3 regions of the Streptomyces anthophorae genome follow, and region 2 is predicted to be linked to each of the others. Evidence: riboswitches for the same ligand, from Rfam matches in the RefSeq annotation. Region 2 holds a riboswitch; each other region holds the start of a gene.
What was found. Region 2 has a riboswitch for cobalamin ahead of ACNYS0_RS41055 (ABC transporter substrate-binding protein). Riboswitches for the same ligand answer to the same signal wherever they lie in the genome.

Region 1 (3,247 bases), 5.6 Mb from region 2:
GCGCGCTGGTCCCCGCGGCCATCATGTCCATCGCCGCGGCGAACCTGTTCACGCGCAACATCTACAAGGACTTCATCAAGCCGGACGCGACGGCCGCGCAGGAGACCAAGGTCTCCAAGCTGGTGTCGCTGCTCGTGAAGGTGGGCGCGCTGGCCTTCGTCCTGACCATGGACAAGACCGTCGCGATCAACTTCCAGCTGCTCGGCGGCATCTGGATCCTCCAGACGTTCCCGGCGCTGGTCGGCGGCCTGTTCACGCGCTGGTTCCACCGCTGGGCGCTGCTCGCCGGCTGGGCCGTCGGCATGGTGTACGGCACGCTCGCCGCGTACGGTGTCGCGTCGCCGACGCAGAAGCACTTCGGCGGCTCGTCGGCGGAGATCCCCGGCATCGGCCAGATCGGCTACATCGGCATGACGGCGTTCGTCCTCAACGTCGTCGTCACCGTCGTCCTGACCTTCGTCCTCAAGGCGTTCAACGCCCCCGACGGCGTCGACGAGACGGCCCCCGAGGACTACACGGCCGACGCGGGCGACAAGGGCGTCCAGGTCGACCTGCCGAAGGTCGGCGCGGGCTCCGGCCACTAGTCACCCGTACGGACACCTCTCGGGCCCCTCCCTGATGGAGGGGCCCGAGGCATTTTCGGGAAAGCATTGCGACCACCGCCGCACGTCACGTAACCATGACGACGTGATCAGAACTGTGCGCCCCGAAGAGTACGCCGCCCTCGGCGAGTTGATTGCCCGCGCCTATCTCGGCAGCGGGCTCCTCGCGGACGGCGAGAACGACTGGTACGCCGCCGAGCTGCGCGACGTCGAGAAGCGCGCGCAGCAGGCCGAGGTCCTCGTCGCCGAGGGCCCGGAGGGCCGGATTCTCGGCGCCGTCACGTACGTCCCCACGCACGACCACCCGTACGCGGAGGTCTCGCGCCCCGGCGAGGCCGAGTTCCGGATGCTCGCGGTGGCGGTCGAGGCGCGGGGCAAGGGCGTCGGGGAGGCTCTCGTGAAGGCCGTGATCGAGCGGGCGCGGGCGGCCGGGAAGAAGGCCGTGGTGCTGTGCACGCAGCCCGTGGCGACGGCCTCGCACCGGCTCTACGAACGCCTCGGCTTCACCCGGACCCCGGAGCGCGACTGGGACCCGATCCCGGAAGTGACGCTGCGGGCGTACGAGTTGAAGCTCTAGCCGGTCCACTCCCGAACCGGGCCGACACAACATATGGGGCTGACGCGAAAGCCCGGCACAACATGTATGCTCGCTCTCGCTGTCACCGCAGGGGAATCCGGTGCGAATCCGGAACTGTCCCGCAACGGTGTGCGTAGGCGTACAAAAGCGCCCGCGCGAGTCCGATGACCTGTCGACGGCACGCCCGAGCCGTCCGGCCCGGGCGTCGACGACGTCCGGGCCTCGCGGAAAGGGCCGGTGGACGAGGGCCCGCCTTCGCGCGCCCGCGCTGCCACCTCCTCCCCGCAGGCCCCGAGCCGAGCGAGGGAGAGCCTCCACGTGACCATCGCGCCCGCCGAACCGGTCTCAGCCACCCCCGAGGACGGTCCGGGTGCAGCCCTGCTGCGCACCCTGACCGAGCTGACCGCCGACCTCCCCGACGCCGACCCCGGCCGGATCGCGGCCGCCGCGCTGCGCGGCCGCTCGGCGCGGGCCGATGAGGCCGAGCTGCGCGATCTCGCCACCGAGGCCGCGGCCGGGCTGATCTCCGAGGACCCGGCCTACTCCCGGCTCGCCGCCCGGCTGCTCGCCCGTGCCGTCGCCGCCGAGGCCGCCTCGCAGGGCGTCACGTCCTTCACCGAATCGGTCGCGGTCGGCCACCGCGAGGGCCTGATCGCGGACCGCACGGCCGAGTTCGTACGGGTGCACGCGGCGCGCCTCGACGCGCTCATCGACCTCGCGGGCGACGACCGCTTCGGCTACTTCGGCCTGCGCACCCTGCACAGCCGGTACCTGCTGCGCCACCCCATCACCCGGCACGTCATCGAGACCCCGCAGCACTTCATGCTGCGCGTGGCGGCGGGTCTGGCGGAGGACGACTCCCTGCGCGCGCTTCAGGAGGTGGAGGCTCTCTACGGCCTGATGAGCCGCCTCGACTACCTGCCCTCCTCCCCCACACTCTTCAACTCCGGCACCCGGCACCCCCAGATGTCGAGCTGCTACCTGCTCGACTCCCCGCTGGACGAGCTCGACTCGATCTACGACCGGTACCACCAGGTCGCCCGCCTCTCGAAGCACGCGGGCGGCATCGGCCTCTCGTACTCCCGCATCCGCAGCCGCGGCTCGCTGATCCGCGGCACGAACGGGCACTCCAACGGCATCGTCCCGTTCCTGAAGACGCTGGACGCCTCGGTCGCCGCCGTGAACCAGGGCGGCCGCCGCAAGGGCGCCGCCGCGGTCTACCTGGAGACCTGGCACTCCGACATCGAGGAGTTCCTTGAGCTGCGCGACAACACCGGTGAGGACGCGCGCCGCACCCACAACCTGAACCTCGCGCACTGGATCCCGGACGAGTTCATGCGCCGGGTCAACGCGGACCAGCCGTGGTCGCTGTTCTCGCCGGCCGACGTGCCCGAGCTCGTCGACCTGTGGGGCGAGGAGTTCGACGCCGCGTACCGCAGGGCCGAGGCCGAGGGGAAGGCCCAGCGGACCATCCCGGCCCGCGATCTGTACGGCCGCATGATGCGCACCCTCGCGCAGACCGGCAACGGCTGGCTGACCTTCAAGGACGCCGCCAACCGCACCGCCAACCAGACGGCGGAGCCCGGCCACACGGTCCACTCCTCCAACCTCTGCACGGAGATCCTGGAGGTGACGGACGACGGGGAGACGGCCGTCTGCAACCTGGGGTCCGTGAACCTCGGCGCCCTCGTGGACGTCGAGGGCCGGGACATCGACTGGGAGCGCCTCGACGAGACGGTCCGCACGGCCGTCACGTTCCTCGACCGCGTCGTCGACATCAACTTCTACCCGACCGACCAGGCGGGCCGTTCCAACGCCCGCTGGCGCCCGGTGGGCCTGGGCGCGATGGGCCTCCAGGACGTCTTCTTCAAGCTGCGCCTGCCGTTCGACTCGGCCGAGGCGAAGGCCCTGTCCACGCGGATCCAGGAGCGCATCATGCTCGCCGCGTACGAGGCGTCCGCCGACCTCGCCGAGCGCAACGGGCCCCTCCCCGCCTGGGAGAAGACCCGCACGGCGCGCGGCGTGCTGCACCCCGACCACTACGACGTCCGGCTCACGTGGCCGGAGC
Region 2 (3,247 bases):
CCGCATCGACGCGGGCGAGGTCAACGCCCGCCGGTACGTACTCGACCGGGCGCGCCGCTGCGAACGCGAGCGCGGCAGGCCGGTCAACTTCGTCGCGGTCGACTACTCGACGATCGGCGACGCGCAGGGAGCGGTGGACGCGCTCAATGCGGGCCGGTGAGGCGCTGCGCCGAGGAGTTGTCCAGTCGGGACGCTTGGAGCCCGTGTTCATGCCGGCAGGCGCCGTTCCGTCTACTGCCGGGCAACGCCCGCGCCGTCGGCGCTCCCCTGCGAGTGGGTGCCCCCAACGGGTGACAAGCCCGGCGTGTCCACGGGGCCGAACGCCGCGGTCGTGCACGGGACGTTGCAGTCTGCCCGGAAAGCAACGATTACGAACGGATGATCCGACTATCGTAAGGAACCGCATGGTGCCCAATATCGTCCGGGACCGCCGCCGCACCGGGATCCTCGGAGCGGTCGCCCTGACCATCGGCCTGGCCGCCGTTCCAGTCTCCCAGGCCCTGGCCGCTCCAGGCGACAACGGCGACATCAAGGTCCACAGCGCGGACACCCCGGTGGGCGACGAACGGGACGAGCCCCAGGTGTGCGAGTTCTACCTGGACGCCTTCGACTTCGATGGAGTGAAGGCCGTCTACTGGCAGATCGATGAGATTCCGCCCACTGGGAACGACACGGTCAGCCAAGGCGTACTGCGCGTCAACGACGACGGTTCGGCGCACACCGCCACGATGTCGCTGCCGGACGGTCACTACGGGGTGACTTGGCGGTGGGCCACCGAGAGCGGGCAGGCCAAGTCCAAGAACTTCAAGGTGGACTGCGGCGACAATCCTTCGCCGTCGCCGACTCCCGACCCGACGAAGACTCCGACCCCCGACCCCACGCAGTCCCCGACTCCCGACCCCACGAAGTCCCCAGCTCCCGACCCCACGAACACTCCTGACACGCCAGATGGCTCCGACACACCGGGCCGCGGCGATCAGGGAAGCCATCCTGTCGGCGGGGTCGACGCGGGTGGAGGCGGCCTGAGCCGCCCCGGATCCGCAGGCTGACCGAGGCCGCCCGGTGAAGCGATCCACCCCGAGTCCGGGTGGTGCCGGGTCCCGCAACACGCAGGACCCGGCACCAGCCGAACCAGGTTCAACGTCCGCCACACAGAGGCTGGTGCGGCCCACCGCACTGCTCCTCGCCCTGCTCATCATTACGGTGACGGGCTGGTCGCAGATGACGGGCTCGCAGAGCGAGCCCCCCGGCGAGCGGGGCGCGGCCTCACATGCACAGTCCCGGAGTGGGAGTACCGCCGCGCAGGGGAACTCCCGTTCCGGCACCACGCGGACTGTCCCGACCCGCATTGTCATCCCTTCCATCGGAGTCGACGCCCCCCTGGTGGCCATCGGCCTCGATCATCTGCGACGCCTGGAACCACCCCCACTCGACCGCCCCGACATCGCGGGCTGGTACAGCGGTGCGCCCGTCCCGGGGCAGAACGGAACATCGGTGGCCGTCGGCCACCTCGACACCCGCAAGGGTCCTGCCGTCTTCGCGCGCCTGAGCCGGCTTCGCCCCGGAGCCCGGATCGATGTCGCCCGCAGCGACGGAAACGTCGCACGCTTCGAGGTCGACAAGGTTCGCAGCTACGCCAAGAGGTCCTTCCCCACCCGAGAGGTTTACGACTCCACCGGACGCCCCGAGCTGCGCACCATTACCTGCGCCGGCGCGTATGGGGCCGACACCGGATACCGCGACAATCTGGTGGTGTACTCCCATCTCGTCGGACAGCTCTCCCACCCATCGGCGCGCTCCCGCCCGGGCCCGCCCCCTCCTTGAACCGACAGTCAAGTCCGTGAGCGAGTGATGCCCGGGACGGGACGCGTGATAGCTTCGCTGAGCCAGTCTTACCTTTGTGTGTTTTTCTACGCACACGGGTCAGGGAATCCGGTGCGAACCCGGAACTGACGCGCAGCGGTGAGGGTGACGGGCGGAGCCACTGCCACTGGGCCGGCACATCGGCCTGGGAAGGCGCTTCGCGCGGACGACCCCGAGTCCGAAGACCTGCTGGCGGCCTCCAGCGCCGCGTGGCGTGGGGGCGGACCGTAGGCCGGCTCCGCGTATGAGCCCTGGACGCGAAGGAACCTCCGTGCTGTTCGCACGTCAACTCCGCCGATGCGCCCCGCTGTTGGCGCTCACCCTGCTGCTGGCCGGGTGCGGCACGACCGCCGCCACCCGGGACGATGCCGCGAGCGGCGACGGTGTCACGCTCGACAACTGCGGCGAGAAGGTGCGGGTCGAGCACGCCCCGCGCCGCGCCGTCGCCCTCGACCAGGGCTCCGCCGAGATCATGCTCTCGCTCGGCCTGGAGGACCGGATGGTCGGCACCGGCACCTGGACCGACCCGGTACTGAAGAACCTGGCGAAGGCCAACGCGAAGGTGCCGCGCCTGGCCGACCGCTACCCGTCGTTCGAGAAGGTCCTCGGCACCGAGCCGGACTTCGCCGCGGCCTCGTTCACGTACACCCTCGGCAAGGGCGGCGTGGCGCCGCGCGCGGAGTTCGAGAAGCTCGGCGTACCCACGTACCTCTCCCCCAGCGACTGCGCGGGCAAGGACAACGGCGGCGACGGGGACGGGGTGCGGACCAAGGCCCTGGGGCTCGACGTCGTGTACGGCGAGATCCGCGACCTGGCGCGCGTCTTCCACGTGCAGAAGCGCGGCGAGAAGCTGATCGACACGCTCAAGTCCCGCGTCCGCACGGCCACTTCGGGTGTCGACGCGCACGGCGTCGACGTCCTGTACTGGTTCGCCAACTCCGACTCGCCCTACATGGCGGGCTGTTGCGGCGCGCCCGGCGTCGTCACCAAGGAGCTCGGGGCGCGCAATGTCTTCGACGACACGCGTGCGGAGTGGCCGCAGGTCAACTGGGAGACGGTCGCGGACCGCGATCCCGACGTCCTCGTCATCGGCGACCTGACGCGCCGCTCGCAGTCGGCGGAGTCGGCCGCGCAGAAGATCAAGTTCCTGGAGTCGAATCCCGTCACCCAGCACATGACCGCCGTGAAGAAGAAGCGGTACGTGCGCCTGAGCGGGCAGGCCATGAACCCGACGATCCGGACGGTCGACGGCGTGGAGCGCGTGGCCGCGGGGCTGCGCCGCTTCGGGCTCGCCCGGTGACGGCCCGGCCGGTCACAGCTCGCACGGTCGCGGCTCCCCCGGCGACGGCGGCGCATCCGCCGGCCTCGCCCCGGATCACCCTGC
Region 3 (3,247 bases), 2.8 Mb from region 2:
GGCCGACCTGCGCGCGGTCACGGCTGCCGCTTCTTGCGGCCGCTGAGCAGGAAACCGGCGCCCACGGCGGCGATGAACATCACGCCGATGATCCACCAGTTGGCGCCGCCACCGCCGTCGTCCTTCTTCTCGTCCGAGTCCGAGGCGGAGGACTTGGTGGAGGCGGGCTCGGGGCCCGTCTTGTTCAGCGCGCTCACCAGGTCCGTCCCGCCGAAGTCGCGCGGGTCGTTGCCGGTGGCGTGCGCGGCGAAGATCAGCTCGGCGTAGGCGGCCGGGCCGGTCTGCGTCGCCCAGCCCTTCGCGTTCTTCTCCAGCCAGGTGTACGAGTCCTTCGTGGCCTTGACGCCCTCGGCCGCGGCGACGGCGGTGACCGCGTCCGCGGTGTTGCCGTAGTCGGGCTGGTCCGTGGAGCCGGCCAGCTGGGACTTCAGGTAGAGGTGGGTGTCGAGCTGGTTCTGGAGGTAGACGGCGCCGTTGTGCGCCACGGCCTCCGGGCTCTTGCCGGCCTCGCAGGTGTACGCGTCCGGGGCCTTGCCCTTGCCGGGCGCGAAGCCGGTGCCGAGGGCGCCGAGCACACCGGCCGCGGTGGCGTCGGCGTTCGCGGCGAGCTCGCCCTTCTTGTCCGGCTGGTAGGCGAGGGCGCCGCCGTCCTTGCCCTTGGAGCAGGGGAGGGCGAGCGAGGCGAGGGCGTCGGCGCCGGTCTTCCCCTTGCCCGATGTCACCTCGGACGGCTTCTCGCCGGCCGCGGCGAGCGCGCCGATGACGACGGACGTCGAGTTCGCGTCGCTGTCCATGCCGAGGCTGTAGCCCCAGCCGCCGTCGGCGTTCTGGTTCTTCTTCAGCAGGGCGACGCCCGAGGCGACCTCGCCGTCCCGGCCGCCGACCGCGGCGAGCGCCTGGACGGCGGCCGCGGTCGCATTGCTGTCGATCTTGGTCTTCTTGTCGCAGGCCTTGCCCGGCTCGGCGCGGAACGCGGCGAAGCCGCCGTTCTCGCACTGCTGCCCGGCCAGCCAGTCGACGGCCTTCTTCGCGGGCCGCACGCCCACGGTGTCCTGCGCGACGAGCGCGAGGGACTGCCGCCACACTCCGTCGTACGTGGGGTCGCTCTTTCCGTACAGGCCCGAGGGCACGACGACCTTCGGCGACGGGGAGGCACTGTCCGCACCGTCTGCGAACGCGGCCTGCGCGCTCACGGCGCCGATCGCGACGGTCGCGGCGACGAGCGCGGCGCTACGGCGAATGTTCATGGTGGGGCGGATGCCTCTCCCTGCGGGGAGCGGGGCGGCGCGGCACACGGGGGCACCGGGCGGCTCCGGCTCCGTATTCCTCGACGGTCCTGAGCCGAGCAGGTACGTACGAGGCATTCCGGCTGTGACGGTTGCGGGTCAGCGCCGGATTTGCACCGGCTTCCCCTCGTACGTACGTACTGACGACCTACTTACTGTACCCGGAGCGATTCAAGCCCCTGCGGCGATTGAGCAGCGGGGCCCGGGGCAGAGCCCCGAGACGTCAGCGGACGTCCACCGGGCCGTCGTCGCTGCCGCGCGGAGCGCCCACGTAGCGCTCCACCGCCGAGCCACCCCCGTCCGCTCCCTCGCCGCCGAGGTTCTTGCGGACCGAGTCGAGGATGGTCAGGCCCTGGCCGACCAGGCCCGCCGCGATCTCGCCCAGGCCGTCCGCGCCGTTCAGGACGTTGACGTTCGCCCCGGCGAGGCCCGCCGAGGCCTCCTTCACGATCTGCGGGAGCTGGTCGATGAGCATGCGGTCGAGGGCGACCCGGTCGTACGACGCCGCCGCCTCCGCCTGGATCTTCATCCGCTCGGCCTCGGCGAGGGCCAGGACACGGATGCGCTCCGCGTCGGCCTGGGCCGGCTTGACGATCTCCGACACCAGCTGCTTCTCCCGCAACTCGGCCTGCTTCATGGCCAGTTCCGTCTGCGCTTCGAGGACCTCCTGCTGGGCGTGGGCGAGCGCGAGCGGGCCCGCCTGGTCGGCCTGCGCCTTGGCCCGGTCGACCTGGGCGTTGTACTCGGCCTGCACGACCGCGGTCTCCCGCGCGTACTCGGCCTGCTTGCGGGCCGCCGCCTGCTCCGCCTCCGCCGCGGCCTGCGTGGCCTGCGCCTGCGCGATCTGCGCCTGCCGCTGAATGGCGGCCTTGTGCGGGCGCGACATCGCCTCGATGTAGCCGGTCTGGCCGTCGTCGATGGACTGGATCTGAAGCGAGTCGACGTGCAGACCGATCTTCGCCATCTCCGCCTTCGACGTGTCGAGGACCTCCGTGGCGAGCTTCTGGCGCTCGGTCACGATCTCCTCGACCGTCATCGAGCCGATGATCGAGCGCAGGTGACCGGCGAAGATGCGCCCGGTGAGGACCGACATCTGGTCCTGGTCGGAGAGGAAGCGCTGACCGGCGTTGACGATCGACTCATGGTCGTTGCCGACCTTGAAGGCGATCACCGCGCGCACGGTCAGCGCGATGCCCTGCTTGGTCACGCACTTCTCGACGACCTCCGCCTCGCTCATCGCGAGCGACAGGAAGCGGGTCTTGCGGAACACGGGGAGCACGAACTTCCCGTGCCCGGTGACGACGCGGAACGGCGCTCCCCCAAGTCCCCGCCTGCCGCCCGAGATCAGCATCGCCTCGTCGGGTGCGGGAACGCGATATCCGAACATGCCTGTACGTCTCCTTAGCGGGCGTCGCCTTCGCCATCGGAGAGGAGAGGGTCGGTCCAGGCCATGACCACGACCTGACGGCTCCCGCGGGACTCGATCACGAGCACGGTGGCGCCACGGTCCAGGGGCTCGTCCGAGTACGCGAGAAAGGTCTCGGTCCCGCCCCTGACCTGTACCAACACCTCACCCGGACCGCCGGCTCCACGTGTGCCGATGACCAGCTTCCCCGTTCGGCCGACCACTGCCTCGTCCGGCGTCATCGGCGGGCGCCCCCTTGTCGTTCCAGCTCGTGAGAGCTCTTGGGGGCCGAAGATACGCCTCTGCGGGCGCACCTTCGATGAAGGCACGGCAAAGATCCGCCGCACCGGGGTCGCGGTCGCGGGGCGCTGCCCCGGGCCCCGCGCCTCAATCGCCGGCGGGGCTCGATACGTACGTCACCGGGTCTGTGCCCGGGACCTGTTCCACGCGGCCCGACTTCTGGAGGCGGCGGAGGTGGGCCTCCGCCTCCGAGACCGCGATCGTCCTTGACCCGTACGGGATTTGGGACCACGGGCGGTTCCACTCCATGCGTTCG

Region 1: another riboswitch for cobalamin. It lies ahead of ACNYS0_RS14975 (ribonucleoside-diphosphate reductase subunit alpha); the one in region 2 lies ahead of ACNYS0_RS41055 (ABC transporter substrate-binding protein).
Region 3: another riboswitch for cobalamin. It lies ahead of ACNYS0_RS28140 (SCO2321 family membrane protein); the one in region 2 lies ahead of ACNYS0_RS41055 (ABC transporter substrate-binding protein).

Annotation. Positions count from the first base shown of each region.
Region 1 is NZ_JBLWQQ010000001.1:3,372,948-3,376,194, forward strand. Features, by position in the region: gene mctP (monocarboxylate uptake permease MctP) at 1-584, shown strand, start outside; gene ACNYS0_RS14970 (GNAT family N-acetyltransferase) at 688-1,179, shown strand; cobalamin riboswitch at 1,240-1,370, shown strand; gene ACNYS0_RS14975 (ribonucleoside-diphosphate reductase subunit alpha) at 1,498-3,247, shown strand, end outside.
Region 2 is NZ_JBLWQQ010000001.1:8,971,962-8,975,208, reverse strand. Features, by position in the region: gene ACNYS0_RS41070 (phosphoinositide-specific phospholipase C-related protein) at 1-160, shown strand, start outside; gene ACNYS0_RS41065 (hypothetical protein) at 405-1,049, shown strand; gene ACNYS0_RS41060 (class F sortase) at 1,162-1,824, shown strand; cobalamin riboswitch at 1,901-2,053, shown strand; gene ACNYS0_RS41055 (ABC transporter substrate-binding protein) at 2,108-3,163, shown strand; gene ACNYS0_RS41050 (FecCD family ABC transporter permease) at 3,238-3,247, shown strand, end outside.
Region 3 is NZ_JBLWQQ010000001.1:6,208,994-6,212,240, forward strand. Features, by position in the region: gene ACNYS0_RS28135 (SCO2322 family protein) at 1-21, opposite strand, end outside; gene ACNYS0_RS28140 (SCO2321 family membrane protein) at 18-1,247, opposite strand; adenosylcobalamin-variant (AdoCbl-variant) riboswitch at 1,351-1,426, opposite strand; gene ACNYS0_RS28145 (flotillin family protein) at 1,510-2,673, opposite strand; gene ACNYS0_RS28150 (hypothetical protein) at 2,688-2,933, opposite strand; gene ACNYS0_RS28155 (Strvi_7410 family MBL fold metallo-hydrolase) at 3,079-3,247, opposite strand, start outside.